DNA from 2 places in the Streptomyces sp. NPDC001157 genome. Region 2 is predicted to be linked to the other one. Evidence: riboswitches for the same ligand, from Rfam matches in the RefSeq annotation. Region 2 holds a riboswitch; the other holds the start of a gene.
The links. Region 2 has a riboswitch for ZMP and ZTP ahead of ACWDAG_RS25300 (glycine hydroxymethyltransferase). Riboswitches for the same ligand answer to the same signal wherever they lie in the genome.
Positions count from the first base shown of each region.

Region 1: it holds a riboswitch for ZMP and ZTP, as region 2 does, so the genes downstream of both, ACWDAG_RS33480 (bifunctional 5,10-methylenetetrahydrofolate dehydrogenase/5,10-methenyltetrahydrofolate cyclohydrolase) here and ACWDAG_RS25300 (glycine hydroxymethyltransferase) in region 2, are expected to answer to the same signal.

Region 1 covers NZ_JBSFJW010000025.1:129,917-145,115, reverse strand. Annotated here, with positions in the region: partial or broken gene ACWDAG_RS33495 (cytochrome c oxidase subunit I) at 1-193, opposite strand, end outside; gene ACWDAG_RS33490 (RNA polymerase sigma factor) at 299-859, shown strand; gene ACWDAG_RS33485 (CU044_5270 family protein) at 852-1,826, shown strand; gene ACWDAG_RS33480 (bifunctional 5,10-methylenetetrahydrofolate dehydrogenase/5,10-methenyltetrahydrofolate cyclohydrolase) at 1,827-2,675, opposite strand; ZMP/ZTP riboswitch at 2,699-2,782, opposite strand; gene ACWDAG_RS33475 (nuclear transport factor 2 family protein) at 3,027-3,392, opposite strand; gene ACWDAG_RS33470 (hypothetical protein) at 3,565-3,858, shown strand; gene ACWDAG_RS33465 (type III PLP-dependent enzyme) at 3,941-5,149, opposite strand; gene ACWDAG_RS33460 (IucA/IucC family protein) at 5,146-6,918, opposite strand; gene ACWDAG_RS33455 (MFS transporter) at 6,918-8,120, opposite strand; gene ACWDAG_RS33450 (IucA/IucC family protein) at 8,117-9,820, opposite strand; gene ACWDAG_RS33445 (ATP-grasp domain-containing protein) at 9,817-10,992, opposite strand; gene ACWDAG_RS33440 (ABC transporter substrate-binding protein) at 11,076-12,092, opposite strand; gene ACWDAG_RS33435 (ABC transporter ATP-binding protein) at 12,126-12,935, opposite strand; gene ACWDAG_RS33430 (FecCD family ABC transporter permease) at 12,932-13,984, opposite strand; gene ACWDAG_RS33425 (FecCD family ABC transporter permease) at 13,981-14,973, opposite strand; gene ACWDAG_RS33420 ((2Fe-2S)-binding protein) at 15,182-15,199, shown strand, end outside.
Region 2 covers NZ_JBSFJW010000015.1:62,853-78,051, forward strand. Annotated here, with positions in the region: gene ACWDAG_RS25290 (hypothetical protein) at 1-670, shown strand, start outside; gene ACWDAG_RS25295 (hypothetical protein) at 767-1,510, shown strand; gene ACWDAG_RS25300 (glycine hydroxymethyltransferase) at 1,599-3,050, opposite strand; ZMP/ZTP riboswitch at 3,094-3,199, opposite strand; gene rocD (ornithine--oxo-acid transaminase) at 3,303-4,508, shown strand; gene ACWDAG_RS25310 (glutathionylspermidine synthase family protein) at 4,522-5,706, opposite strand; gene ACWDAG_RS25315 (hypothetical protein) at 5,712-6,047, opposite strand; gene ACWDAG_RS25320 (hypothetical protein) at 6,176-7,054, shown strand; gene pdxR (MocR-like pyridoxine biosynthesis transcription factor PdxR) at 7,265-8,668, opposite strand; gene ACWDAG_RS25330 (carboxymuconolactone decarboxylase family protein) at 8,716-9,213, shown strand; gene ACWDAG_RS25335 (isocitrate lyase/PEP mutase family protein) at 9,210-9,938, shown strand; gene ACWDAG_RS25340 (ABC transporter substrate-binding protein) at 9,939-10,892, opposite strand; gene ACWDAG_RS25345 (ABC transporter permease) at 10,912-12,855, opposite strand; gene ACWDAG_RS25350 (quaternary amine ABC transporter ATP-binding protein) at 12,855-14,174, opposite strand; gene ACWDAG_RS25355 (GMC family oxidoreductase) at 14,174-15,199, opposite strand, start outside.

The DNA.
Region 1 (15,199 bases), on a different contig from region 2:
TGATCGTGCCGTGCATCGTGAACGCCTGGTTGAACTGCTCGTTCGACATGATCTGCAGACCAGGTCGAGCCAGCTCGGCGCGCATCAGCAGCGCCATCACGCCGCCGATCAGGAAGAACGCGAACGACGTGACCAGGTACAGGGTCCCGATCGTCTTGTGGTCGGTGGTCGTCAGCCACTTGAGGTGCCTCATGCCCCGCCTGTGTCCGATCCGGGCACGCCCGTCACACTCGAGTGACGCGAGGAGAATCACGGAAACAGGTGTGACGATCCGGATGGTGCCGGACACGAACGGAACATGAGCAACGACGAGATCTTCGCCGCTGCCTATCGCGAGCACTACTGGGCGGTCAGCCGCTATGTCGCGCGGCGACTGGACGGGCGGACCAGCGAGGTGGAGGAAGTGGTGGCGGAGGTGTTCACGGTCGCCTGGCGACGCCGGGCTGACCTGCCCGGGTCCCCGCTGCCCTGGCTGTACGGCGTGGCACGCAACTGCCTGGCGAACGCGGTACGCGGCTACGGGCGGCGCCGCCGGCTGGTCGACCGGCTGGGCAACGACGAGACCGCGCACGGCCGGCAGATCGTGGCGAGCCCCGACACGGAAGCCCCGGGCGCCTGGGTGCACGAGGCACTGGCCCGCCTCTCCGAGGCCGACCAGGAGGTACTGCGCCTGACGGCATGGGAGGAACTGGGCATCGACGAGATCGCCGTCGCCCTCGGTTGCGGCACAAGGGCCGCATCGATGCGGCTGCACCGCGCCCGGCGCCGGCTGAGAGCCGAGATAGACCGCATGGGTCCCCAGCGCCCCGGCGTGACCTCCGCCGACGCGACCCCCTCGAAGGGACACGGCCATGGCTGACGAACTCGAACTCCTGCGCCGCGCCAACCCGGTGCCGGTGGACGGCCCCCGCTACGGTGACGGCCCCCTCGACCACGACGCCGAACGCCGGCTCAACCGGCTGCTGCACGAACGCACCACGGCTCGCCGCCGCACCCGGCTGGTCTGGAGCCTCGCCGCCACCGCAGTCGTCGCAGCGACCGCGTTGACGCTGCTGCTCAGCGGCCCCGGCACCACCCCCGCGATCGCCGCACCCCGCCCGCTCGTCGTCCAGGCCGACTCCACCCCCGTACCCCTTCGGGTACTGGCCGACCGGGCACAGCGGCAGGCCACGGCGGAGGATGCGCCGAAGCTGCGCAGGGGCACGCATGTGCAGTCCTGGAGCCTCGGCATGAGCGACGACAAGCCCCCGGTGACGCTCCCGGAGGAGCGCGTCGTGCGCTGGAAGGCCGACGACAGCCACACCGAACTCGTGGTCGCGACCGACCCGCGCCACCCCGGCCGGCCGGTCCTGCGCGACGACGGTGGCGAACCGCACCTGGTCGAGGACGGCCATGTCATCAGCAGGCAGACCTATCCGCCGAGCTGGAGCGACGCGCCGCCCGAGTCGCCGCCGCCCGACGACCCGGCACGGCTGCGGGCCTACCTCCAGGAGGCCACGTACACCCACACCGAGCTGACCACCCCCGAACTCCTCGACGCCGTCGGGGTGTTGCTCGACCACTGGACCCTCGGCGCCCGCGAGTCCGCGACGCTCGCCCGGCTGCTCGCGAGCACCGAAGGGCTGCGGCCGGTCGGCCAGGTCACGGACCGGCTCGGACGGCGCGGCCAGGCGTACGAGTACAAGGGCGACGGCTACCGACGAATGCTGATCATGCAGCCGTCCACCGGTGCGGTGCTCGGCCTGGAGACCGTCTTCACCAGGGCGGAGCCGCAGTACGGCGTCAAGGCCGGCGATGTCATGGACTACAGCGCCTGGATGCGCTGATCACACCCCGAGCTGCAGGGCGGCGGCATCGACGGTCTGCTCCAGCAGCATGGCGATCGTCATCGGACCGACACCGCCCGGCACCGGAGTGATCAGCCCGGCCCGCTCCACGGCGGAGTCGAAGTCGACGTCACCGACGTTGCCCGGGTTGTAGCCGGCGTCGATGACGACCGCGCCGGGCTTGATGTCCTCGCCCCGGATCAGCCGCGGCCGCCCCACGGCGGCGACCACGATGTCCGCCTCCCGCACGACCGAGGACAGGTCCCGGGTACGGGAGTGGCAGTACGTCACCGTCGCGTCACGGGCGAGCAGCAGCATGCCGGCCGGCTTGCCGAGGATGGCGCTGCGGCCCACGACCACGGCCCGCTTCCCTGACGGGTCGACGCCGTACTCGTCGAGCAGCCGCATGATGCCGCCCGGCGTGCACGACACGAAGCCCGGCAGGCCGAAGCTCATCGTCGCGAACGACGCGAAGGTGACGCCGTCGACGTCCTTCTCGGGCGCGATCGCCTCGAACGCCGCCCGCTCGTCGATGTGCTCGCCCATCGGGTGCTGCAGCAGAATGCCGTGCACACCGGGGTCGCCCGACAGGGAGCGCAGTGCGCCGACGAGTTCCTCGGTGGTCGTGGCGGCGGGAAGCTCCACCTGGCGCGACTCGATACCGGCCTTGCGGCAGCGGTTCCGCTTCATCCGGACGTAGGTGACGGAGGCGGGGTCCTCGCCGACCAGAACCGTCGCCAGACAGGGCGCCGTTCCGGTCCGTTCGGTGAGGTCGGCCGCCCGCTTGGCGGTGTTCTCGACGATGCGCCGGGCAAGGGAGGTGCCGTCGATGAGCCGGGCCTGGGACATGATCCACTCCTGGGCTGGTGTGACCGAATCGCCCAGGCGCACGGCATCGACTCTGCGTGGCCGCTCCCCGGTGGTGCTCCACCTCAGCGCCAGTCACGGCCCGCGCTCAGACTAACCGAGCCGCCACGGCAGTCGTGAGCCGCTCTCACCGGTGCAGGACGCGCCGTCTGCGCGCAGCAGGAAGCGGGCGGGACCGCCTCGCTCTCAGTATCGAGCGGAGCAGGGCCACCGACGCCAGCCGTTGTGCCGTGCCCGTCCGGGGCCGGGCCGGACGCACCCGACCCAGTGCCGCACGGGCCGAGAAGGTCCAGGTCAACCGGGTGGTGACCTGGACCCTCGCGGTTCTGCCTCCTACTCGTCCCATGCCTGGATCAAAACCTCTTCGGCGATCTTGCCGTCACGTAGCGTGATCATGGACTCGGCCAGGACACGCGTCCCGTCCGAGTACTGGCAGGACTGGCTGTAGGCGGCGTGGTCGCCCTGAACGATGCACTGGTCGACTTTGTGCGTCATGTCGCGGCTGTAGATGTCCTCGAACATTGCGCCGATCTCCTGGCGACCGCGCAGAACCTTGGGCTGGCTGGGCTGGGTGTTGCGGTCCACGATGCGTATCTGCGCGTCGTCCGCGTAGAGCGACAGAAGATCCGCCGCAGTGTGTCCTTCGACCCCCTTGCGCAGGGTGTCGGCGCTGAAGCCGGGAGTTGCCGTGGTGCCCATGATGACCTCCTTCGAGGGCCGCGACCCGAGGAGCTGCGGGCCGCGCGGGGCCTCTCCTCCGAGACTCCTCCGCCGCGGCAGCCTCGGCAAGCGCAGTCGGACCACTGCCCCTGATGGGTGAGTGGCGTGGCGCGGCCGTGACCGCCGCAGGCCCGGTGCCGTTGTGGGGAGCATGATCTCAACACGACGTATCGTCGCCGCCGTTGGTCTCGCCGCAGGAATCACCGCCCTTGCCGCGCCGCTTGCCAGTGCGTCCGACGCGACCATCCAGAACAAGGATGCGAGCGAGCTCAACCCGATCTCCACGCTCGACTCGCTCGCCCAGAGCGGTATCCCGGCGGAGCGCAGGGCCGAGGTGCCGCGCCCGTCCCAGCAGATCCAGAACCTGAACCGCCTGAACAACCTCCAGCAGCTGGACCGGGTCGCCCGCATGGGAGCCGCCAGTGGGATGCCGGGGATGCTGTAACACGCCGAGTCGCATCGAACGTCCCGCACAGCGAAAGGGCCGCCCCTCTCCGGGCGGCCCTTTCGCTGTGCCGGTGAGCTGATCACAGCCCGGCGGTTGAAGGGTGAAGGAAGTGGAACCCCGGCCGGGGGTGCATCAGGAAGTCGTGGTGGGAGATGTTCCACGCGTAGGCGCCCGCCAGCGAGAACACCACCCGGTCGCCGGCCCTGAGCCCGGGCGCGGCTACCCGGCGGGCCAGGACGTCCTTCGGCGTGCACAGCTGCCCGGCCAGGGTAACTTGCTCGCCTTCGGCGGCCGGCCGCGGCCACGGATGCGGCCAGGCATCCACCTTCAGCACGGAACAGGGCTGGTCGTGCCCCTTCGTCGCCGGGGTCCGCAGGTGATGGGTGCCTCCGCGGACGACCGCGAACGCCTCGCCGTGGCTGCGCTTCACGTCCAGCACCTCGGTGGCGTACCAGCCGCAGTACGCCGTCAGGGCACGCCCCGGCTCGATGCGCAGGGTCAGCCCGGGGTGCGCCTCGGTCAGACGGGCGAGACCGCTGCCGTACGCGGACCAGTCGAAGCGGTGCTCCGGATCGGTGTAGTCGACGTTCATCCCGCCGCCGACGTCGACCTCGGCGAGAGGAACACCGAGGCCCGTCGCCCAGGACACCACGGACTCGGCCACCGCCAGCTGCTCCGTCGCCTCCAGCCCACTGGCCAAGTGCGCGTGCACGCCCCGTAGTTCGAGGTGCGGATACATGCCGTCGGCCAGCGTCCGGATGACGTCGACGGCCCGCGCCGGATCCAGGCCGAACGGCGTCGGACGGCCCCCCATCGCCAGTGAGCTGCCCGCCAGCGCCCCGTCCGCGACCGGCAGGTTGACGCGAACCAGCACCGCCACCCGTCGCCCCGGCGCGCATGTCCGCGCCAGCTCGGCCAGCATGCGCAGCTCGTACTCGCTCTCCACATGGAAACGCTCGACGCCGAGCTCCAGTGCGGTCCGCACCTCGTCCGGCGTCTTGCCGGGACCGCCGAAGGCGAGCGGCCGGTCCGGCACCGTCCCCGCGACGTGGGCGAGTTCACCGCCCGAAGAGACCTCGTAGCCGTCGACGTAGGGTCCGAGCGCGCCGAGGATCTCCGGCTCCGGGTTGGCCTTGGCGGCGTAGTACACCTCGACCCGGTCGGGCAGCGCGGCCCGGACGGCGGCCGCATGGGCCCGCAGTGCCGCCAAGTCGTAGATGTACGCGGGCAGTTCGGTGCCGGGCAGGGACAGGACGCGGTCGTGGACCGCTGCCGTCGGGTCGGTCATCGGGCGCTCCCGGTCGTGTCGCGCAGGACGTCCTCGGCGAGCGGGGACGGCAGCCGGACGTAGCCGGCGTCCCGGTCCGCCTTGCGTTCCCAGCGGGTCAGCAGGTTGGCCTTGGCGGGCAGCGGCACCCCGGCGAGCAGGGCGGCGAGCCTGGGCGGGCAGCCGTGGCGGTCGGCGTACGTCTGGAGCGTGGCGCGCACCCGGGCCCACAGGGCCGCCTCCGCCTGCGGGTGCAGATCGGCGAGAGCCGCGAGCAGCTCGGCGACATGGTTGACCAGCAGGCAGTAGACCACCCGGTCCCAGCCGCGCTGCGCGTCGTACGTCATCGGGCCCGCGACGTCCGGCGGCAGCGCGGCCAGCGTCTCGGCGTGGTGGTCGGGGACCAGCTTGGTGCCCTCCAGGTCGCGGAAGAGAACCTGGGCCGGCATGCCGTCGGCGCCGACGCACACCAGGACGTTCTGCAGGTGCGGTTCCAGGACCAGGCCGTGGTCGAAGTACGCGGCCAGGACGGGCGGGACGAGCAGATCCAGATACGACGACCACCAGGCGAGGGTCGTGCGTACGTCCGCTCCGTCGAGGAGGCGGGAGACGTGGGCGGCGCCGGTCGGGTACTCGTCGGCGACGGCCGCCGCGAGCAGCGGAACCGTGCCCGGGGCGAGGCGGCGCGGCAGGCCCTCGCGGACGATGACGCCGAAGCCCTCGAACAGATCGCGGTCGGGGGTGCCGTCCGGGCCGGGCAGGGCCAGTGTGCGGTAGGCCGGCTCGCGCAGTACGGCGCTGCCGGGGAAGCGTTCGGCCAGGTCGGCGAGGGCCGGGGCCAGGACGCGGGTCAGGGCGACGGCGCCGGACAGCTCGTAACTGCTGTTCTTCCGCAGGCAGTTGGTGATCCGGACGTTCAGGCTGAACTTGAGGAAGGTCTCCCCGTCGTACAGGGTGCGCACCGAGGCGGTGGCCGCGAAGGGGTGCCCGCCGGGGCCCAGGTCGAGGATGTCGCCGCGGTCGAGAGCGGCGCGCAGGGCCGGGTGGGCCTGGAGCGTCTCGTACTGCCAGGGGTGGGCGGGCAGCAGCCGGTAGCCCTCGGGTACGTCTGTGCGCAGCCCGTCCAGCGGGGCGGTCGCCGACGGGTGGGCGGACTCCTCGGCGATCAGGTGGGCACGGACGGCGAGGTGCCGCAGCGGGAAGGAGGCACCGACCTCGGGCGCGTACGCGGACCAGGCGCGCGGGTCGCCGGTGCGGGCCTTGGGCGTGGGGTGGAAGCGGTGCCCGAAGAGGAGGGACTGCTCGGAGGCCAGGTAGGCGGAGAGCCGGTCGTCCGGGAGGCGGGCGGGGCGTGCGGCGGCGAGCGCGGTGGTGATGGCGTCGTGGCTGGAGGCGATCTGCTCCAGGAACTCCTCGTTGCGTACACCGGTGCGCAGCGACAGCTCGTCCTGCGTGTACTCGGCCAGGCGCCGCCAGTCCACCTCCGACCAGCCGTCATCGCCCTGTTCGCTCACGGGACCGGTGAAGCGGTGCGCGCCCAGCAGCGAGGTGCGGCGCAGCGCGACCCGCAGCAGCACTCCGCGGCGGGGCAGCCGCAGCAGCAGCCGGCCGTCGGAGACGACCGACTGGTGCTCGGGTCCCGACACCTCGCGCAGCAGGCAGTTGAGGAGCGTGTGCGCCACGGCGTCGTCGGCCGAGGGGAGCGCGGCGGGCGCGGCGCTGCTGCCGGGCGAGCAGAGCGAGATCGCGGTCCCCCCGGACGAGGTCTGCGGACGGATCAGCGAGGGCATCAGTGGCTCCTGCGGGTGCGGGGGGTCAGCGGGGGGAGGAGAGTGGCCAGTACGGTGACGGCTGCGGCCACGCTGCCGGTCAGCACCGGTGCGGCCGGGCCGAATCGGGCGCTGCCCGCCGCCGCGGCCACTCCGGCGGCGACCGCGCCGGCCTTGGAGAAGAACTCCAGAGAGCCGAACATCCCGCCCGGCGCCCGGCCCTTGGCGCAGTCGGCGGCCAGCACCGACAGGCACACCAGGCCGAGGGTGAGGCCCGCGCCCAGCAGCAGCCGTACGGCGATCAGGGTGGGCAGGGAGCCGGCGATCCCGTGTCCGGCGAGCCCGAGCGCGATGCAGGCGAACCCGAGCGCGATCCCGGTGCGGGGGCGGCTGTGGAAGGCGGAGTGCACGGCCAGGGCCGAGACCAGATAGCACAGGTGGGGGAGGGCGAACAGCACGCCGGACAGGGTCGGCGAGGTGCCCGGGAGGCGGTCGTCGACGAGGGCGATCAAGTAGGGGAAGGAGATGACCGTGGAGAAGACGAAGGCGAACTCCAAGGCGTACAGGGCCTTGAGCGAGATCACCGGCGGCTCGTCCGCGGCAGTCGTCTCAAGCGCGTTCTCCGACTCCTGCGCGGCGGGCTCCGGTTCGGGCAGTGCCGCCAGCAACAGGGCCGCGGCCAGCGGCAGTACGGCGAGCAGGGCGTACTGGCGGTGCGGTGACAGCCAGCCCGACAGCGAGCCGACCACGATCGGGGCCACGACCAGGGCGGCCCGCGCGCTGCCCTGCATCAGGGTGAGCGCCTTGGACAGCGCGGGCCCCTCCAACGCGGCGCCCAGGTACCCGTTGGACGCGGCGAACGTGCCGCCCAGGATGCCTTGCAGCACCAGTGCCACGGTGAAAGTGGCCAGAGAGTCCGCCCAGCCCGCGAGCAGGAAGGCGACGGCCAGCCCCAACTGGGCGCGCAGGAGCAGTCGTTTACGGCCGTAGCGGTCGGCGAGCCGTCCCCACAGCGGGGCGCCCAGCGCACCGAACACGGTGGGGACGACGTACAGCACGCCCGCCCAGCGGGCGTGGCGGTCACCCAGCTCCGGGAGGATCTCGGTGAGATACGGCGGGAGCCCCAGCGCCGCGAAGGAGGCCACGAAGTAGCAGCCCGCGACCGCGTGGACATGGCCGCGGGTGAACGCCGTACCCGGCATCCGCAGGGTCTCGGCGCTCATGCGGAACCCCCGTCGGGCAGCAGGTAGTTGGGGCCGCTCGTGTAGTGCTTGTTGACGTCCGCGGCGCCCGAGCGCTCCTTGCTGAGCAGCGTGCCGGCCGTGACCATGGCCTTGACCGGCAACCGCGGCGCATCGAGGACATGGGCCCGCAGGACCGCGCCCGCCTCGCCGCCGAGCCGGTCGACGGCCTCCGCGAGCCGTTCGCGCACGAGCGTCAGCAGCGCGTCCCGGTGCTTGGCGAGCCCGAATGCATAGGCCCCCGCGCACAGATGAACGGTGATGGTGGCGAACACGTCGGCGACCGGCCCGTCCCCGGCGGTGAACGTCCGCCGGTCGTCGAAGCCCCACGGTCCGGGCAGCACGGCCGCCAGTCGTGAGGCGTTGATGCGGGGCCCGTCGTTGTCCTTGAACAGCAACCGCAGGCTGCCCGGCCCCAGCACCAGCGAGATGTTCTGCTGGTGCGACTCCAGGGCGATGCCGTAGCCGAACAGGGTGGTCTGCCAGTCGAACAGCAACGACAGGCAGGCGTCCAGGAGGGCCAGTGGATCGCCGCCGTAGAAGCGGTCGGCCAGGTGGTCGAGGACCAGTCGTCCGCCGGGCGCCTCGGCGAGGAGCGCGGCCAGCGGAACGACGACGGAGTGTTCGAGACCGGCCGGGAAGCGGCGGCAGAGGACTGCCAGCAGTTCGTGCCCTGCGTGCGCGTACGTGGTCTCGTCGGCGTGCAGGATCGTGTCCCGGAAACGGGGTTCGCGCGCGATCACCGCCTCCACCAGACGCTGCCCCGCCGCGCCGTCGACGAGCGTGCCGGGTTTGATGGAGCGCTTGTTGCGCAGCCCCAACGTGGCCGTGGCCAGGGGGAGTTTGAGATGCAGGGACGGATCCGCGGCCACCGCGACCGTGCGCATCGACAGCGTCGGTACGACTTCGAGGTGAGCCTGCTCCACGAGCAGCGCACGGCCGGTGAGGCCGGTGGTCCGCAGCGCCTCGTCGAGCGGCGCGCCCACGGTCAACGGATGGACGGGCAGCGCCACATGGGTCTGTTCCACCTCGGGCAGTCCGAGCCGAGCGGGCGAGGGCCACAGCTGCGGGAGCGGGCCGGTCAGGGTCACCGTCTCACGCGGTACGGCGAGCCAGCGCAGGGCGAAACGAGGGTGGAACTCCGGTGCGTACGCCCGCAGTTGCTCCTCCGACAGGCCGGAGCGGCCGCGCGCCGTCGGGTAGACGGGATGGTCGAGGCGGGCTGCGAGAGTGTCGTACGCCAGGCCCGTCCACCGGGCGGGATCGTCCCCGTACCGGTCGACGAGCCGCTGGTCTACCTCGTCCCGGGTCTGTGCGTGCAGCCGCAGCGTGTCCAGCGTCTGACGACACTCCTCGGCGAACGCGTCGAAGCCGTCCCGGTCCACGGGCTCGGCGAGCTCACGCAGCGCACCGAGTACGGCCTCGTACGAGATCAGCTCCGTGTTGTCCGACTCGCGCACGAGCAGGGGCAGCCGGGCGCGGTGCTCGCACTGGTAGCCGTCCTCGGTGACGGGCAGCAGCAGGGCGTCCTCGGTGGTGGGCAGCCGCAGCCAGTCGCCGTCCGGCCGGTGCACGAGCGTACTGCGGCTGCGCAGTCCGACCACGTCCTCCCGCAGCAGGGCGCCGAGCACGCGGGTGAGCAGCTCCGCCTCGCTGGTGTCCGTCACGGTCGGCGCGGTCACGGCTGGATCTCCCAGCGCTGCGCGGCCAGGAAGTCGGCCGAGACCCGGTCCACCGTCGCCTGGTCGGTGCCGACGGCCCGCAGGACCCCGAGGTAGTCGCGGTTGGTGCGGTACAGCTCGTGCCGCTCGCCCACCGACCGCAGCGGACGGTACGTCAGATGCACGCCGTCGATGGTCAGTTCCTGCGGTTCGGGAGCCTCGGCCAGAGTTCCGGCGCGGTCGGCGCACGGGTACTCCAGACGCGCGGCGCCGTCCGGGCGGGCTCCCAGGTCGGCGGGGAGACGCTCGCCCAGATGGGTACGGAGGATCAGTTCGAAGAGCGGTATCTCCAGCAGCCGGGCCAGCAGCAGATCGCACTGGTCGCCGATGGCACGGTAGTTGACCTCGATGATCCTGGCCCGGCCCGTGTGCACCACGAACTCGGTGTGACAGGCGCCGAACCCCACGCCCAGCGCGTCCAGTTGGGCGAGAACCTGGGCGACGACCGGTTCGGGATGGGCGGGGACGAAGGTGAGCCGCTCCTCGATGAAGTACGGCGGGGGCGACAGCTCGGTGTGGAAGCCGCCCAGTACGTGGCGGACGTGACCGTCACCGAGCGTCTCCAGGGTGTACAGCTCGCCGGGGAGGTACTCCTCGACGAGCAGGACCGCACCGGGGCGGCGCTGAAGGATGTCCTTGGCGTGCGTGGTCAGCTGCTCGGCATCGTCGACCAGGACGACGTCCTCGCTGGCCACGCCCTCACGGGGCTTGAGGACGCAGGGGTACGGCGCGTCGTCCGGAGCGATCGGCTCGGTGAGCTCGGCCGACCACACCGTGTCCACGCCGGCGGCCGCGAGCCGGCGCCGCATCTCCGCCTTGTCCTTGGTGGCGAGCGCGGCCCGCCAGTCCTTGGCGGGCAGGCCGAAGTAGGCGGCGGCCAGGGCGGCCTGGGCCTGGAGGTGGTCGCTGTTGGTGAAGACGGCGTCGGGGCGGTGGTGCGTCGAGATCCGGGTGATGACCGCCCGGTGGTCGCGGACGTCGCACTCCAGGACCTCGGTCTCCGGATGGGCGCGTCGGTGGGCCTCGGGCTGGTCGGTGAGGACGGTGACGTCCAGGCCCAGCCGGGCGGCGGCGGGCAGGAAGCCCTCGGAGACGGAGTCGGTCGGATTGAGGGCAAGCAGATACAGGCGCATGGCTGATGAACAACTTCCGCTGGCGGGTGGGGGGTTGGGGGCGGGCCGCGGCGGTGCTGCGGCCCGCCCCGAAAGAGCGGGAGTTACTTCTTCGGGAGCTCCACACCGGTGGCCTTGGCCACGTCCTTCAGCATCTGCTCCGCGGCCTGGACGCCGATGCCGGACATCCAGGTCTCGTCGGGGACGGTGAACACCTTGCCGTCCTTGACGGCCGACAGGGACTTCCAGACCGGGTTGGAGGTGACCTGCTTCTGCTGGGTCTTGTCCGGGGTGTCGGCGGTGGTCACGAAGATCAGATCGGCGTCCGCCTGGTCGATCTCCTCCGGGCTGACGTCCTTCATGGTGACGTTCGGGTCGTTCGACACCTGGGACTTGGGCCGCTTGAAGCCGATGTCGTTCAGGACGACACCGCTGTAGGAGTTGGTCTGGTAGAGGCGGGTCGGACCGGCGATGAAGCGGACCACGGACGCGGTCGGCATCGTGCCGCCGTCCTTCTTCTTGATCGCCTCACCCAGCGCCTTCGCCTGCGTCTCGTACTCCTTCAGCTTCGCCGCGGCCTCCTTCTCCAGGCCGAGCGCCTCGGCGTGCACCTTGAGGTTCTGCTTCCAGACACCGCCGGTGGTCTCCGTGAAGACGGTCGGGGCGATGGCGCTGAGCTTGTCGTAGACCTTCTCGTGCCGGACCTTCGACGACAGGATCAGGTCGGGCTTCAGGGAGGCGATCTTCTCCAGGTTGGGCTCCAGGAGCGGGCCCACGTCGGCGGTGCCGCTCAGCTCGCCCTTCAGATACGTCGGGAAGCCGCCCTCGGTCTTGAAGTGCGGGGCGACCGCGCCGACCGGGTCGATGCCGAGCAGAGTGACGTCGTCCAGCTCGCCGGTGTCGAGCACCACGACCCGCTTCGGCTGCGAGGGGATCTTGACGTCGCCCATCACCGTCTTGAGGGTGCGCGGGAAGCCGGCCGAGGTACCTGAGGCCTTCGCCGTGTCGGCCGCGTCGGTCTTCTCACTGCCGCAGGCGGCCAGGACGACCGTACCGAGCACGACGGACAGCAGCACGGCGATCAGCCGGCCGATTCCGCGCAGGGGAGAGCGCTTGAACATGGGGGGTGGTCTTTCTGGTAGGGGAGGGGTGGGTCAGGCGGATGCGGCCGGTTGCCGGACCGCGCTGCTCTTCGGGACGACCAGCGGGGTGCCGGTCTCCGGGTCGGGGATCACCCGGCAGTCCACGTCGAACACGGACCTGACCAGGTCCGCGTCGAGGACGTCGGCCGGGGCGCCGGCGGCGGCGAGGCGGCCCTCCTTGAGGACCACCATGTGGTCCGCGTAGCGGGCGGCCTGTCCGAGGTCGTGCAGCACCATCACCACGGTGCGGCCCGCCTCGGCGTGCAGGGCGGCCACCAGATCGAGGACGTCGAGCTGGTGCCGCAGGTCGAGGAAGGTGGTCGGTTCGTCGAGCAGCAGCAGCTCGGTGTCCTGCGCCAACGCCAGGGCGATCCAGGCGCGTTGGCGCTGACCGCCGGAGAGCCGGTCGACGGGCTGGTCGCGCAGCGACTCGGTGCCGGTGCGCTCCAGCGCCTCGTCCACCGCCCGCTGGTCCGCCGCGGACCAGGGGCTCAGCAGCCGCTGGTGCGGATAACGGCCCAGACGTACGAGTGCCTCGACGGTGATCGCTTCGGGGGTGACCGGCTGCTGGGGCAGCAGTCCCATCCGCCGGGCGAGCGTCCGCGCCGGCATACGGTGGATGTCCGCGCCGTCCAGCGTGACGGTCCCCGCGGACGGGGCGAGCAGCCGGCTCAGCCCTCGCAACAGGGTCGACTTCCCACAGGCGTTGGGACCGACGATCGCGGTGACCGCGCCGCCCGGCAGCGTCAGATCGAGCCCGCCGACGACGAGCCGGTCGCCGTAGCGCAGATCGAGGCCCTGGGTCTGCAACTGGTTGGTCATGCGTGGCTCCTCTTGACGGGTGAGCTCTGCCGGAACATCAGCACCAGCAGCCAGGGCGCGCCCAGCGTGGCGGTGACCGCCCCGACCGGCAGCCCCTCGACCGGCAGCAGGTGCTGCACCACCAGGTCGGAGGCGAGCAGCAGCACCGCTCCCGTGAGACCGGCCAGCCCCAGGGACGCGGCCGTCGGCGGGCCGGTGACCAGGCGCACGAGGTGCGGCACGGCGAGCGCGACGAAGGTCACCGGCCCGGCGAGCGCGGCCGCGAGCGACGCCAACGCCACGGCGACGAAGAGCAGTTGGAGGCGGGCGGCGGACGTCCCGAGGCCCAGGGCCCCGGCCGACTCGTCCCCGAGGTCGAGCACGGCCAGCCGCCGGTGCAGTACCAGGGCGGCGGCCAGGGCGAGCACCATGGCGCCGGCCGCCCCCCACACCTCCGTCCACGTTCGCCCGTACACCGACCCCGTGGTCCACTGCAGCGCGGACCCGGCGAGCTCGGCCGGGAAGCGCACGATCATCAGGTTCACGGCGGCGGCCAGCCCCGCCTGCACGGCGAGCCCGGTGAGCACCAGCCGGGTGACGGCGAGCCCGGACCGCCAGGCGAAGACACCCAGCAGAAGCGCGGCGAGCAGACCTCCGGCCACCGCACCGACCGGGATCAGCATCTGCGAGGCCCCGGCGGCGATCAGCGCGACCGCACCCAGCGAGGCTCCGCCTGTTATCCCCATGACATCGGGCGATGCCAGGGGGTTGCGGAACAACCGCTGCAGCACACAGCCCGCCGCTCCCAGACCGGCTCCGGCGACGATCGCCGCCACCGCCCGGGGCGCCCGGAACTGCTGGACCACCAGCACGTCCCCGGGATCCCCGAGCCCGACCAGCGCCCGCAGTGCCGTGCCCGCGGGCATGGGAATCTCACCCGTCGTCAGCGACACGGTGAGCAGCACGAACAGCATGACCAGACCGCTCGCGGCGAACACCAGGACACGGCGGCGAAGCCGGGCCCGGGAGGTGGATTTCGCACGGGCGGGCGGAACGACGGTGACGGTCATCGGGCCACCTTCCGGGCCAGCAGTGCCAGCAGGGGCGCGCCGAGGAACGCCGTCACGATGCCGACCTCCAGCTCCGACGGACGGATCACCATCCGACCGAGGACGTCCGCCGCAAGCAGCAGCAGCGGTCCGGCGATCAGACAACCGGGCACCAGCAGCCGGTGGTCGGCGCCGAGCAGGAGACGTACGAGATGGGGTGCGGCGAGGCCGATGAAGGCGACCGGTCCGGCCACGGCGACCGCCGACCCGGCGAGCAGGACCACCGCGATGCCGCCGGCCAGCCGGATCCGGGCCACCGGCACCCCGAGCGCCTGGGCCGAATCGTCGCCCAGGGCAAGGGCGTTGAGCGCGGGGGAGACGGCGAGGGCGATCACAAGACCGATCAGCAGGGTCGGCAGCACCGGCCACAGCACGTCGAGGGGTCTACCGGCCAGGGACCCGGCCAGCCAGAAGCGGGCCTCGTCGAGGGTGCGCTGGTTCATCAGCATCACTGCCGACGTCCAGGACAGCAGCACCAACTGGAGCACGGTGCCGCCGAGCGCGAGCCGTACGGGATCGATGTCCCCGGCGCGGCGGGCCAGCGCCTGCGCGAACAGGGCGGCTCCCGCGGCCCCGGCGAACGCGAACCACACGTACTGCGCAGGGTCGTTGAGCTTCAGCGCGAAGATCGCGACGACGACGGCGAAACCGGCGCCCGCGTTGATGCCGAGGGTGGTCGGGTCCGCGAGCGGGTTACGGGTGATGCCCTGCGCGACGGCCCCGGCGACCCCGAGCGCGGCCCCCACCGCGAGACCGATGACGGTACGCGGCAGCCGCAGCCCCGTCACCACGAGCGCCTCCCGGCCATCGGCGTGGCCGAACAGTGCCTCGGCCACCGTGGACAGGGGCACCGGCCGAGCGCCGAGCGCGAGGCTCAGGGCGGTGCAGAGCACCAGTGCGCCCAGTCCGGCGAGGAACAGGGGGAGGTGTCTGAGGGCATGGAAGGGCACACCGGTAGGCGCGCCCCGTCGGGTCGCAGTCACAAGCCGTGAGCTTAGGCTAGCCTTCCTTTACTTTTCAATCGGCTGTGAGGTGGCCCTGACGTGGGGGTTCCATGATCGTGCCCCTTAAGTGCCCTGCTGATGGATCTAGCCCCAGGGTGGAGTAAGGTAAGCCTTGCCTTCTCGGTCTCTTTGGACTTCCTGCGCTGGAGCGCCCATGCCCATGGCTCTCAAG
Region 2 (15,199 bases):
GCGCGCGGCCCGGCGCTGGACCCGGCTGCGGTGGCGCTCGCTGGCCACGGTCCTGTGCGGTCTGCTGACGGTTCTCGTGCTCACGCCCCCGGTGCGGGCCGCGGTCTTCGACTGGTTCGGCTTCGGCGGGGTGGAGGTGCGGTACGACCCGTCGGCGGTGCCCTCGCCGGGCGCCTCGGTGCCGGGCTGCGGCACATCGGTGTCGCTCGGGCAGGCCGGGCATCGGGCCGGTTTCGAGCCGCTGGTGCCGGACGCGCTCGGCGTGCCGGACACGGTGGCGGTGACGAGCGAGCCGCGCGGTCGTCTTCTGGTGAGCCTGTGCTGGCGGGAGGGCGGGCACACGGTCCGTCTGGACGAGTTCCCGGAGCGGCTGGACGTCGGCTTCACCAAGGTGCTGCGCGAGGCGCCGGAGTGGATCGAGCTGAGCAAGGAGCCCTCTGCGGACGGCGCGCAGGACTACGCCCTGTGGTTTCCGCGCCCACACCTGCTGAGCTTCTGGCTGGTCGACACCGACGGGAACCGCTTCACCCGCAGGAAGCGGACCGCGGGGCCGACGCTGCTGTGGACCCACCGGACGGGTGCGGGGGCCATGACGCTGCGGTTGGAGGGTGTCGTGTCCGAGCACCGGGCCGTGGAGATCGCGAAGTCGCTGGAGAAGCCCTCGGATTAGGGCGGCCGGGGTGGGAACCCCGACGGCTCGGGCGGTGTACCAGAAGTGACAGACGGCTCGCGGAAGGGCCGCCGGACCGACCGGTTGGGGGACGGGATGCGTGGGTGGAGGGGCAGTCGGGCGGGGGCGCGGGGCGCCGCTCTCTTCACGGCGGTGGTGGCTGTGGCGCTGTGCGGAATGCCGGCGACCGCGGCATCCGGCGGGACTGACGCGGCGGCGCAGGCACAGGGCCGGGACGTCCCCGACCTGGCGATGATCATCGCGGGCGGCACCGGGCAGACCACGGTGTTGCGGTCCGGTGAGCCCGCCTTCGCTCGCCTGCGACAGCTGCTGCGGCCGACTTACGCGGGGACGGAGCGGGTGCCGGACGACTGGGTCGAGGGTCGCCGTCCGGCGGTGGACTTCACGGTGATCTGGGCGCTGACCGGGGTCGGAGGCTGGCCGCAGACGATGCGTCCGCCGGGCGGTGACGTCGCCGTCGAGCGGCAGGACCAGCTGTTCGTGACGGCGGACGGCACGCCCTGGATACGCAGCGATCCCGCGCCGGCCGTCCAGGACGACGACATCCGCTGGCATCGGGCACCGCGCTCGGTGTTTGTGCAGCTGGAGCAGGCGAAAGTGCTGAGCGGGCTGGGCGACGGGGAGGCCGGGGGCGGCGCCGCACGGCAGCGGGCCACCGAGCAGCGGGTGGGCAGGAGCGGTGTCTGGTGGGCGGTGCCCGGGGCGGCCCTGGGGCTCGCGGTGGGGGCCGGCGGGGCGCTGCTGATACGCCGCGCGGCGGCCCGGCAGAGTGCCGGACCGCCGCGGGAGGAGCCACGACAGGAGCTCATCGATCTCTGAGCATCACCGATCTCTGAGCATCACGATCTCCGAACGTCACCGATCTCCGCACGACGTCGATCTTTGAAAACTCAAGAGAGGGCGTTGGTCAGCCCAGGTCGATCTCCGGGTACAGCGGGAAGCCGGCCACGAGGTCGGTGGCGCGGCGGGAGATCTCGTCCGCGATCTTCGGGTCGAGGACGTGCTGCGCCTTGGACGGGGCGCCCGACTTGGTGGTGCCCGGCTCGGTGGTGGTGAGGACGCGGTCGATGAGGCCCGCGACCTCGTCCATCTCGGCGGTGCCCAGGCCACGCGTGGTCAGGGCGGGGGTGCCGATGCGGATGCCGGAGGTGTACCAGGCGCCGTTGGGGTCCGAGGGGATGGCGTTGCGGTTGGTGACGATGCCCGAGTCGAGCAGAGCCGCCTCGGCCTGACGGCCGGTGAGGCCGTAGGAAGTGGCGACGTCGATGAGGTTGAGGTGGTTGTCGGTGCCACCGGTGACGAGGGTGGCGCCGCGGCGCATCAGACCCTCTGCGAGCGCCCGGGAGTTGTCGACGATCCGCTGGGCGTAGTCCTGGAAGGAGGGCTGACGCGCCTCGGCGAGGGCGACGGCCTTGGCGGCCATGACGTGCGGGAGCGGGCCACCGAGGACCATCGGGCAGCCACGGTCGACCTGGTCCTTGAGCGAGTCGTCGCACAGGACCATGCCGCCCCGCGGGCCGCGCAGTGACTTGTGGGTGGTGGTGGTGACGATCTGGGCGTGCGGGACCGGGTCGAAGTCGCCGGTCAGCACCTTGCCCGCGACCAGACCGGCGAAGTGTGCCATGTCCACCATCAGGGTCGCACCGACCTCGTCGGCGATCTCCCGCATGATGCGGAAGTTCACCAGACGGGGGTAGGCGGAGTAGCCGGCGACGATGATCAGCGGCTTGAACTCCCGGGCGGAGACGCGCAGGGCCTCGTAGTCGATGAGGCCCGTGGCGGGATCGGTGCCGTAGGAGCGCTGGTCGAACATCTTGCCGGAGATGTTCGGGCGGAAGCCGTGGGTGAGGTGGCCGCCCGCGTCCAGGGACATGCCGAGCATGCGCTGGTTGCCGAAGGCCTGGCGGAGTTCGGCCCAGTCGGCGTCGGTCAGGTCGTTGACCTGGCGGGCGCCGGTCTTCTCCAGGAACGGGGCCTCGACGCGGTCGGCGAGGACGGACCAGAAGGCGACGAGGTTGGCGTCGATGCCGGAGTGCGGCTGGACATAGGCGTGGCGGGCGCCGAAGAGTTCCTTGGCGTGTTCGGCGGCGAGGGACTCGACGGTGTCGACGTTGCGACAGCCGGCGTAGAAGCGGCGGCCGATGGTGCCCTCGGCGTACTTGTCGCTGAACCAGTTGCCCATCGCGAGGAGGGTCGCCGGCGAGGCGTAGTTCTCGGAGGCGATCAGCTTGAGCATCTCGCGCTGGTCGGCGACCTCCTGCCCGATGGCGTCGGCGACGCGCGGCTCGACGGCGCGGATCACGTCGAGGGCGGCACGGAAGGCGGTGGACTCGGTGGAGAGGGGCTGCTGCTCTGACATGTCGTCGGCCTCCGGGTGGCGTGGCTAGAAGCGTTCACGGTTCACGGTCGGCCCAGGCGCACGGCACTCGGTCACTCGGGATCTGCCCCGAGCCGGGGCCGCTCCCCGATGGTCGGTCCCATCCCAGCGCGCCAGTCACGGCCCGCGGATCAGCCTACCGGGCGCGCCGGAACGCAGAGGTCCCGCGTCCACCATGCGGGCGAGGATAAGAAAGGGGCACCCTCACAGCACCTGGCACCTTCGGGAGATCCCGTGACCGCTACGGAGACACTCATCGCCGCCGCCGACGCGCACAGCGCGCACAACTACCACCCGCTGCCCGTGGTCATCGCCTCCGCGGACGGGGCGTGGATGACGGATGTGGAGGGGAGGCGGTATCTGGACCTGTTGGCCGGCTATTCGGCGCTCAACTTCGGCCATCGCAACCGACGCCTGGTGGAGGCGGCGAAGGCGCAGCTGGAGCGGGTGACGCTGACGTCGCGGGCGTTTCACCACGACCGGTTCGCGGCGTTCTGCTCCGAGCTGGCCGAGCTGTGCGGGATGGAGCTGGTGCTGCCCATGAACACCGGCGCGGAAGCGGTGGAGACGGCGGTGAAGACGGCCCGGAAGTGGGGCTACCGGGTCAAGGGCGTGCCTGCGGAGATGGCGAAGATCGTGGTCGCGGGCAACAACTTCCACGGCCGGACGACGACCCTTGTCAGCTTCTCCACCGACCCGGAGGCGCGGGCGGACTTTGGTCCGTACACGCCGGGCTTCGAGATCGTGCCGTACGGGGACATGACGGCGATGCGGTCGGCGGTCACGGAGAACACGGTGGCCGTGCTGCTGGAGCCGATCCAGGGCGAGGCGGGGGTGCTGGTGCCGCCGGCCGGATATCTGCCGGCGGTGCGGGAGCTGACGCGGGAGCGGAACGTGTTGTTCGTCGCCGACGAGATCCAGTCGGGGCTCGGGCGGACCGGCACCACCTTCGCGTGCGAGCACGAGGGCGTCGTGCCGGATGTGTATGTGCTCGGGAAGGCGCTCGGAGGTGGGATCGTGCCGGTCTCGGCGGTGGTGTCGTCGGCCGATGTGCTCGGGGTGTTCCGGCCCGGTGAGCACGGTTCGACGTTCGGTGGGAATCCGCTGGCGTGTGCGGTGGCGCTGGAGGTGATCGCGATGCTGCGGACCGGCGAGTTCCAGGCGCGGTCCGCGGAGCTGGGCGGTCATCTGCACCGGGAACTGGGGGCGTTGACCGGCACGGGGCGGGTGAAGGCGGTCCGCGGGCGGGGGCTGTGGGCGGGCGTCGACATCGCGCCGCGGTACGGCACGGGACGGGAGGTGTCCGAGAAGCTGATGGAGCGGGGGGTGCTGGTGAAGGACACCCACGGGCCGACGGTGCGGATCGCACCGCCCCTCGTCGTCGAGAAGGAGGATCTGAACTGGGGGTTGGCCCAACTGCGGGGCGTGCTGGGCCTTTAGTGACCCCTGCGCGTCACAGGATCACATGCGGCAGGAAGCGGGCGTACGCGTCCGTGATCAGGCCGGAGGACTCCCGGATGCCCAGGCCCGCCGACTCGTTGTCGACCACCCAGGCGCCGAGCACGACATGGTTGCCGTCGAAGTCGGGCAGTGGGGCCAACTCCTGGTAGCAGCAGGCCTCTTCGTGCAAGACCGGTTCGGTGCCGGGCTGGTGGATGGTGACGCCGGCTCCCTCGCGGCCCAGCAGGGGCTTGGCGACGTAACCGGTGGTCGAGGCAAGCTCTCGGGAGCCGTCCAGATACGCCGGAAGGAGGTTCGGGTGGCCGGGGTACAGCTCCCAGAGGACGGCGAGCAGCGCCTTGTTGCTGAGCAGCATCTTCCAGGCGGGCTCGATCCACAGGGTGGTGCCCGTGCCGCCGCCGTTGTCGAGGGTGTCGAGGACATGGCCGGCGAAGCGGTCGGTGGTGAGCCACTCCCACGGGTAGAGCTTGAAGCAGCTGCGGATGAAGCGGAGTTGGTTGTCGACGAAGCGGCCGGAGAGTGGATCCCAGCCGATCTCCTCCATGGAGATCCAGTCGGTGTCCAGGCCCGCCTGCTCGGCGGTCTCCTTCAGATAGGCGACAGTCATCAGGTCCTCGCCGAGTTCGTCGGCCGAGGAGTGTGCGAAGTAGAGGGGGCTGCCGGGCGGGAGGAGGGCGGCCTGCTTCTTCCAGGCGGCGACGAGGCGCTCGTGGAGGGAGTTCCACTGGTCGGCGCCCGGGAAGCGGTCCTCCATCCAGAACCACTGGGGGGAGGCGGCCTCGACCAGGGAGGTGGGGGTGTCGGCGTTGTACTCCAGGAGCTTCGCCGGGCCCGTGCCGTCGTGGCGGAGGTCGAAACGGCCGTAGACGGAGGGGAGTTCGGCGCGGCGGTGCCAGGCCTCGGCGACCGCCTGGGCCACGCGCGGGTCGGTGATGCCCAGGTCGGGGAAGCGGCCCCGCGTCACGATGTGCTCGGCGGCGGCCAGGCACATGCGGTGGAGTTCCTCGACGACCTCCTCCAGGGCCTCGACCTCGTCGAGGGTGAAGGAGTAGTAGGCGCTCTCGTCCCAGTAGGGGCGCAGGGAGCCGTCGGGGTGGCGGGTGACGGGGTAGACGAGACCCTGCTCCTCGACGGTCCGCTGCCAGTCGGGGCGGGGGGTGAGGGTGTGTCGCTGCATGGGTTTCAGCCGCCGGAGCTGCCCTCGCCGCCGCCGAAGCCGCCCCGGGACACTCCGTGGCCGGAACCGCCGGAGGAGCTGCGGGGCTTGGTGAACGACCCGCCGTCGACCCAGCCGTCCTCCTTCTCGCCCCCGTAGTGCCAGGTGCCGTGGACGGAGGTGTTGGTGGACTTGCAGTTCTTGTCGGCGACGACCTTGTAGCCCTTGGCCAGGTTGTAGCTGTCGCGGTCCACACAGCGCTTGTCGGGGTCGGAGGAGCAGGCGGTGAGGGCCGCGGCGAGGAAGCCCATGCCGCCGAGCACGACGGCGCCCGAGCGTAGTTGCCTGCGTGTGTCGGCCACGTTTGTGTCTCCCCGTTCGATGCGGCTGTCCTGCGTTGTCCGGGCCACAGCCTAAAGAGAGGTAAGAGCGCAGCCCCAGGCACCCCTCCTGTGGGGCTCTCCCCTACAGTCGCTTTGTGATCTTTGGGATGGTGTGCGCGCTGGGCGCGGCGGTCTGCTTCGGTACCGCGACGGTCTTGCAGGCGGTCGCCGCGCGGTCGGCCGGTACGGGCGGGGGCGGGGAGGCGGCGCTGCTGCTGCGGGCCTTGCGGCAGTGGCGGTATCTGGCCGGGCTGGCTCTGGACGGGCTGGGGTTTCTGTTCCAGATCGCCGCCCTGCGGTCGATCCCGATCTACGCGGTCGCCGCGGCGCTCGCATCCAGCCTGGCGGTGACCGGGGTGGTCGCGGCGCGACTGCTGCAGGTGCGGCTGAGCGGGACGGAGTGGGGTGCCGTCGGGGTGGTGTGCGCCGGGCTCGCCATGCTGGGGCTGGCGTCCGGGACCGAGGGGGACCGCCAGGGGTCGACGGCGCTGAAGTACGCGATGCTCGCGATCGCCGTCGTGGTGCTGCTGCTCGGGCTGTTCGGAGGGCGGTGGTCCGGGCGGGGTCGGGCGCTGGTGCTCGGGCTGGGGGCCGGGTTCGGCTTCGGGGTGGTGGAGGTGTCGGTGCGGCTGATCGACTCGCTCGCTCCGTCGGAGCTGCTCACCAACCCGGCGACATACGCCCTCGTCATCGGCGGGGGCGCGGCCTTCCTGCTGCTGACGTCGGCGTTGCAGCGCGGCTCCGTGACCACCGCCACCGCCGGGATGGTGATCGGCGAGACGATCGGGCCGGCGGCGGTGGGGGTGGTGTGGCTCGGGGACCGTACGCGGGAGGGGCTCGCCTGGCTTGCGGTGCTGGGGTTCCTGGTCGCCGTCGCGGGAGCGTTGGCGCTGGCACGGTTCGGGGAGGCGCCGACGGAAGCCTCACCGGGCGCGGCCGCCGACCCCGGGGTTTCCCTGGGTCCGTCCCGGAGGCCGGGGACCTGACCGGCTCCGGAGCTTCCGCTGTACGGCCGGATGGGCAGGCCGGGACAGGGGGTATCACGTCATGGGACCGAACGACGCGCAGATCGTGCGGGTGTTCAGCCGGGAGCCGGGTGGGACCATCGCCGACGTCACGCTGAATCCGCAGAAGGACGGCGAGATCGTCCCGGAGGCCGCGGCCGGCCGAACCCTGCACGGGCTGGAGGGGGCGTATCACGTGACGCTCGCCGTGCGCGACATCACCCTGCACAGCGCCTCCAGCGCTCCGGCCCACCGATGGTCCGGCGGTGTCCCGTACCCCACCACCAGCGCGTCGTGCGGCTCGACGGTCGCTTCGGGGTGCCGGTAGCGGTGCAGTCCGTGCACCGCGAGGCCCTGCCAGGCCGCCGCCCGCAGTGTCGCCTGCTCGGTGCCCGGCGGCAGCCGCAGCACCACGTGCAGGCCCGCCGCGATGCCGGTGGCGCCGACCTGCGGGGCCCGCCGCGCGAGTTCCGCGACGAGTGCGTCCCGGCGGCGGCGGTAGTGCAGCCGGGCGGCGCGTACATGCCGGTCGTAGGCGCCGGAGGTGAGGAACTCGGCGAGCGTCAGCTGGTCCAGGGCCCCGCAGGAGTCGATGTGCCCCTTGGCCTTGGCCGCCTCCTGGACGAGGTCCGGGGGCAGGACCAGCCAGGCCAGTCTGAGGCCGGGGGCGAGGGACTTGCTGGCCGTGCCTGCGTAGACGACGTGATCCGGGTCCAGGCCCTGGAGGGCGCCGACGGGCTGGCGGTCGTAGCGGAACTCGCCGTCGTAGTCGTCCTCGACAAGCAGGCTGCCGGTGCGGCGGGCCCAGTCGACGGCGGCCACCCGCCGGTCGCGGTGCAGGGTGCCGCCCATCGGGAACTGGTGGGCGGGGGTGAGCAGGACGGCGTCCTCGGCCGTCAACTCCCCGGGGTTGGTGCCCCGTTCGTCGAACGGCAGCGGCACCGTCCGCAGGCCGGCCGCCGCCAGCAGGTCCCAGTGCACGTACAGGCCGTACGACTCCACGGCGATCGTGCTCGCACCGCGTGCCCTCAGCACCGCGCAGAGGATGCGCAGGCCCTGCGAGATGCCGGCGCAGATCAGGATGCGTTCGGGGTCGGTGCGTACGCCCCGGGCGCGGGCGAGGTAGCCGGCGAGGGCGGTGCGCAGTTCGATGCGGCCGCGCGGGTCGCCGTAGTCGAGGGCCTGGTACGGGGCCGCGGTGAGCGCACGGCGGGCGGCCTTCAGCCACTGAGTGCGGGGGAAGGAGGCCAGGTCGGGGCTGCCGGGGATCAGGTCGTATGCAGGGCGGTCGATGGTGCGGGGCTGAGGGGCGGGCGCGGCGGGCCGGCTCACCGCCCGGTCGGCCACGCGGGTGCCGGAGCCCTGCCGCGCCGTCAGCCAGCCCTCGGCGACCAGGTCGGCGTATGCGTCGGCGACCGTGTTGCGGGCGATGCCCAGGTCGGCGGCGAGGGTGCGGGAGGAGGGCAGCCGGGTGCCCGGGGCCAGCCGACCGGTGCGGACGGCCTCGCGCAGGGCGTCGGTCAGGCCCCTGCGGAGCCCGGGACCCGTCGGCTCAAGGTGCAGGTCGACGCCCAAAGTGGCCCAGGATTTCGCCATGGAAATGGACCATACCCCTGGGCTGCCTCACTTCTAGGGTCGAGAGCATGACGACAGAAGAAGCCACCGGATACGCGCCCGAGCAGCCCGCCCGGCTGCGCTGGGCCCAGCACGTCCCCGAGGTCTACAAGGCGATGGTCCGCCTCGACGCGGCCGCCCGGCGGGGCCTGGACCCGAAGCTCCTTGAGCTGGTGAAGATCCGTGCCTCGCAGCTCAACCACTGCGCGTTCTGCCTGGACATGCACACCAAGGACGCGCTCGCGGCCGGTGAGGGCGTCGAGCGGATCGTGCAGCTGGGCGCATGGGAGGAGTCGAGGCACTTCTACACGGAGAAGGAGCTCGCCGCCCTGGAGCTGACCGAGGCGGTCACCGTGCTGACCGACGGCTTCGTCACGGACGAGGTGTACGACCACGCCGCCAAGCACTTCGAGGAGCCCGAGCTGGCGCAGCTGATCGCCGCGATCACGGTGATCAACGCGTGGAACCGGTTCGGTGTGACGTGCCGCATGGCTCCCGGCCACTACGAGGCGGGGCAGCACCGGTGAGCGGGGTGGACGACTTCCGCGCCCTGCACCGAAGGCGCGCGCCCGGTGACCCGCTCGTCCTCCCCGGCCCCTGGGACGTGGTCAGTGCCCGGGTGTTCGTCGAGGCCGGGTTTCCGGCGCTCGCGACGCCCAGCGCGGGGATCGCGGCCTCCCTCGGCCACGAGGACGGGTCGACGCCGGCCGACGAGATGTTCGCAGCGGTGGCGCGCATCGCCTGGGCCGTGGACGTGCCGGTGTCGGCGGACGTCGAGGACGGGTACGGGCTGGCACCGAAGGAGCTGGTGGAGCGGCTCCTGGAAGCGGGCGCCGTCGGCTGCAACCTTGAGGACTCCAGCGGGGGCGTCCTCAAGGACCCGCACGAGCACGCCGAGTGGCTGGCCGAAGTGCGGTACGCGGCCGGGGACTCCCTCTTCGTCAACGCCCGTGTCGACACGTTCGAGTACGGGGATGGCAACCCCGAACGGGCCATCGAGCGGGCCGCGTTGTACGTCGCCGCGGGCGCCGACTGCGTCTATCCGATCGGCGCCCCGGCGAACGTACTGCCGCTGCTGCGGTCCGGGATCCAGGGTCCGATCAACGTGCACGGCACGCTCGACGGCAAGGGCCCCTCGCCCACCGGACTCGGTGAACTCGGGGCCACCCGCATCACGTTCGGGCCGGGACTCCAGCGCTGGGCGGCGCTGGCGCTGCAGGGGATGGCCGAGCAGCTGAAGAAGCAGAAGTGATCAGGACAGCCACGCCTTCCACGTCGCCGCGTGGCTGTCCGCCCACTTCTTCGCCGCCTGCTCGGGAGTCAGCTTCTGGTCGGCGATCATCAGGGAGACCTCGTTCTGGTCCTCGGTGGTCCACCTGAACTTCTTCAGGAAGGACGCCGCCTTGCCGCCCCTCTTCGCGAAGTCCGCGTTGAGGTACTTCTGCAGCGGGGTGTGCGGGTACGCGCAGGCGACCTTCGCCGGGTCCGTGTCGCAGCCCTCCTTGTACGGCGGCAGCTTCACCTCGGTCATCGGGACCTTCTTGAACAGCCACTGCGGCGCGTACCAGTACGTCAGGAAGGGCTTCTTCTCCTTGGCGAACTGTTTCATCTGCGTGATCTGCGCGGCCTCGGAACCGGCGAATACCACCTGGTAGTCCAGCTTCAGGTTCTTCACCAGCGCCTTGTCGTTGGTGACGTAGGACGGCGAGCCGTCCATCAGCTGGCCCTTGCCGCCGCTCTCCGCGGTGCGGAACAGCGACGAGTACTTGTTGAGGTTCTTCCAGTCGGTGATGTCGGGGTGCTGCTTGGCGAGATACGTCGGCACGTACCAGCCGATGTGGCCGGTCACCCCGAGGCCGCCGCCGCGCGCGATGGTCTTCTTGTCGTCGACGTAGCGCTTCTCCTGGTCGGGGTGGCCCCAGTCTTCCAGGATGGCGTCGACGCGGCCCTGGCTGAGCGCGTCCCAGGCGGGGACCTCGTCCACCTGGACGGTGTCGACCCGGTAGCCCAGCTTGTGCTCCAGGAGGTACTGGGCGACGGCCACGTTGGACTGCGCACCCACCCAGGACTGGACCGACAGGGTCACGGACTTGGCGCCCTGCGCGTTGGCGAACGGGGACGCCTGCTTGGTCATGTCGGCCGCGCCGCAGCCGGTGAGCAGCACCAGGGAGCCCACCACGGCGGTCGTCCCCAGAGTCGTACTCATGCTCGTACGAAGTCGCATGTCACGCTCCCTTCTTCGTGCGGCGTTCGGTCGGCTGGGTCACCCGGTCGAGCATCAGGCCGAGGCAGACGATCGCGGCGCCCGCAACCAGGCCGGTCGCCAGGTCGCCCTGGGCCAGGCCGAAGACGGTGTCGTAGCCGAGCGCGCCACCGCCGACCAGGCCGCCGATGACGACGACGGCGAGGACGAGGACCACGCCCTGGTTGACGGCGAGCAGCAACGCCCGGCGGGCGAGCGGGAGTTGCACCTGGCGCAGCTGCTGGGCGGGGCTCGCACCCAGCGAGCGGGCCGCCTCCAGCGCGGCCGGGTCGACCTGGCGCAGGCCCTGTGTGGTGATGCGGACGACGGCGGGCAGCGCGTAGACGACGGCGGCCGCCGCGGCGGGCGCGCGGCCCACACCGAACAGCGCGACCACCGGGATCAGGTACACGAACTGCGGCATCGTCTGGAAGACGTCCAGGACGGGGCGGAGCAGGCGCTCGAACCGGTCGCTGCGGGCCGCCGCGATACCGATCGCGAAGCCCAGGACCAGGGTGACGGCGACGGCCGCCAGCACCTGGGAGAGCGTGTCGAGCGAGGGCTGCCACACACCGAGCACGCCGATCGCGGCCATGGCGAGGACCGCGGTGAGCGCGGTGCGCCAGGTGCCGATCAGCCACGCGAGAGCGGCGACGACGAGCAGGACCGACCACCAGGGCAGCCCCTGCAGTCCGCTGCGGACCGGGTTCAGCACCCAGGTGGTGAAGTGGCCCGCCCAGTCGGCGGTGCCGCCCACCACGGGCACGCCCGAGTACAGGTGCGCGGTCATCCAGTCGACGGCACGGTTGACCGGCTCGGCGATGTCGAACGTCCAGGCGTCGGGCCAGTCGAGGCGGCCCGCCAGCCGTCCGGCGAGCGCGACGGCCACGGCGGTGGCAGCGGCGTAGAGCCACGGGCGGAGGCTTCCGGGCTCCTCGCCGGCCCGCTCGCCCGCGGCGCCGGTCACCCGGTCCAGTACGACGGCGAGCAGCACGATCGGGATGCCGGCCGCGAGCGCCGCGCCCACGTCGACCGAGGCCAGCGCCTGGTAGACGCGGTCACCGAGGCCGCCCGCGCCGATGACGGAGGCGATGACGGCCATCGACAGCGCCATCATGATCGTCTGGTTGAGGCCGAGGAGGAGTTCCTTGCGGGCCAGCGGGATCCGGGCGGTCAGCAGGCGCTGGGGCGCGGTGGCACCGAGCGAGTCGACGGCCTCCAGGACCTCCTTGTCGGCGCCCTGCAGACCGAGGGCGGTGAGCCGGGCCATGGGCGGGGCGGCGTAGACGACGGTGGCGAGGACGGCGGCGGGCACACCCATGCCGAAGACCAGGACGACGGGCAGCAGATACGCGTAGGCGGGCAGCACCTGCATGGTGTCGAGGACCGGGCGCAGGCCGCGGTCGAGGCGGTCGGAGAGTCCGGCGGCGAGTCCGAGGACCACTCCGACGACGACCGACACGAGTACGGCGACCACCATCAGCGCGAGCGTCTGCATGGTCGGCACCCACATGCCGAGCAGGCCGCAGGCGAGGAAGGCGGCGCCCGTGCCGAGGGCGAGCCGGACGCCGGCGACGCGCCAGGCGACGAGGGCCCCGAGGGCCGTGACGCCGGCCCAGCCCGCGGCGAGGAGCACCAGATAGACGGCGCGTACGGAGATCACGACGGCGTTGCTGATGTAGCCGAAGAAGTAGAGGAACAGCGGGTTGCTGTCGCGGTTGTCGATGACCCAGTTGCTGGCGGTGGTCAGCGGTTTGGAGAGGTCGACTGTGAGGGTTGCGGGCCAACTGCCGCTTGCCCAGTGGGCGTTGGCCAGGGGGACGAGGATGGCGGCGGCGAGGGCGAGGAACAGGAGTTTCTGGACCGCGCGGTGCCTCAGCAGACCGCCGGGCAGTGCGCGCGGGGCGGATGCAGTGACCGTTGCCATTAGACGCCCTCCGTATCTGTGGCGGGGGGTGGGGTCGCTGGGCCGCGCTTGGCGGGTGCCGCTGCGCCCACCCGTGCCGCCCCAGCGGCACGACTGCCCGCAGCTAGGGCGGCATCGACGGCAGCGGCGCCGGTGCCGGTGCCGGCTGCGGCGGCATCATCGCCACCGGCGGCCGCGCCAGTTGTGGCGGCCGTGCCAGTTGTGGCGGCCGTGCCAGTTGTGGCGGCCGTGCCAGTTGTGGCGGCCGTGCCAGTTGTGGCGGCCGTGCCAGTTGTGGCGGCCGTGCCGGCCACAACTCCCAGTAGCGTGTCCGCGTCCACCGTTCCGACGCAGCGGCCCTCGTCCATCACGCGGGCCGGGGCGCCTGCGCGGGCGACGGCCTCGATGGCCTCCGAGACCGTCGCGTCCGGGGCGAGCGCCGGGCCGTTGCCCGGCTCCCCCGTGGGTGCGGCCCGCATCGCCGTACGCACCGTCATCACCTGCTCGCGCGGCACGTCCCGGACGAACTCTCGGACGTAGTCGTCGGCCGGGCTGCCCACGATCTCCTCCGGGGTGCCCAGCTGGACGACCCGGCCGTCGCGCATCAGGGCGATGCGGTCGCCGAGCTTGAGGGCCTCGTTCAGGTCGTGGGTGATGAAGACCATCGTGCGGCCCTCCTCTCGGTGCAGGCGGACCACCTCCTCCTGCATGTCCCGCCGGATCAGCGGGTCGAGGGCGCTGAACGGCTCGTCGAAGAGCAGGACCTCCGGGTCGACGGCGAGGGCGCGGGCGAGGCCCACGCGCTGGCGCTGACCGCCGGACAGCTGGCTCGGACGCCGCTGCTCCATGCCCTCCAGGCCGACCTTGGCAACGACCTCCTGGGCGCGGGAGCGCCGCTCGGACCTGCTCACGCCCTGGATCTCCAGGCCGTACGCCACGTTGTCGAGGACCGTGCGGTGCGGCAGCAGACCGAAGTGCTGGAAGACCATGGCGGCGCGGTGGCGGCGCAGTTCGCGCAGCCGGGACTTGTCCATGGCGCGGACATCCTCGCCGTCGATGGCGATCGTGCCGGCCGTCGGCTCGATCAGCCGGGTCAGACAGCGCACGAGCGTGGACTTGCCGGAGCCGGACAGGCCCATCACCACGAACACCTCGCCCTTGCGTACGTCGAAGGAGACGTCACGCACGGCGGCGGTGCAGCCCGTGCGGGCGCGGAGTTCGGCGGGCTCCAGCGAGGTCAGTCCGGGGTCGGCGGGGACGCGGTCGGCCTTCGGGCCGAACACCTTCCACAGCCCCTCGACGGAGAAGACCGGCTTGCTCATCACGTTCGTCGCGTTCATCACGCACCACTTCCGATCAGGTCTACGGCTTTCTCCCCGACCATCAGCACTCCGATCATCGGGTTCACAGCGGTCATGGTCGGGAACACTGAGGCATCCGCGATACGGATGCCGTCCAGACCGCGGATCCTCAACTGCGGGTCCACGACGGCCAGTTCGTCGTCGCTCGCCCCCATACGGCAGGTCCCGGCCGGGTGGTACACGGTGTGCGCGACCTTGCGCGCGTACTCGCTCAGTTCCTCGTCACCGGTGATGTGTGGGCCGGGGGCCACCTCGCGCTTGAGCCAGCTCGCCAGCGGCTCGGTCTGCGCGATCTCGCGGGCGATGCGGATGCCGTCGACCAGGGTGCGGCCGTCGTAGTCGTCCTCGTCCGTGAAGTAGCGGAAGTCGAGGGCGGGCTTGGCCGACGGGTCGGCGCTGGTGAGGTACAGCCGGCCGCGGCTCTTCGGCTTCGGGATGTTGGGCGTCATCGAGACGCCGTACTTCGGGCGTTCGTAGCCCAGCCGCTCCGGGTTGTCCGTGAACGGCACCTGGTAGAAGTGGAACATCAGGTCAGGGCCCTGGTGTTCGGGGTCGCGGCGCACGAACAGACCGGCGTCGCTGTCCATCGCGGAGTTCTCCGGGAGGGGCCCGTGGGTCTCCCAGACGATCACCGACTCGGGGTGGTCGAGCAGGTTCTCGCCGACGCCCGGCAGGTCGAGCGCCACGGGTATGCCGAGCGCCTCCAGGTCCTGGCGGGGGCCGATGCCCGAGTGCAGCAGCAGCCGCGGGGAGTCGACGGCACCGGCGCAGAGCAGCACCTCGTTGCGGGCCCGTACGAGGATCTCCTCGCCGTCCTTGGTGCGGACGTGCACGCCCTCCGCCCGGGTGCCGTTCAGCTCCAGCTTGTACGCCCAGGTCTCCAGGAGGATCGTCAGGTTCTCGCGCTCGTCCATCACCGGGTGCAGATACGCCACCGAAGCCGAGGACCGCTTGTTGTTCTCGGGGTGGTAGGCAAGGTCGAAGAAGCCCACACCCTCGGTGAA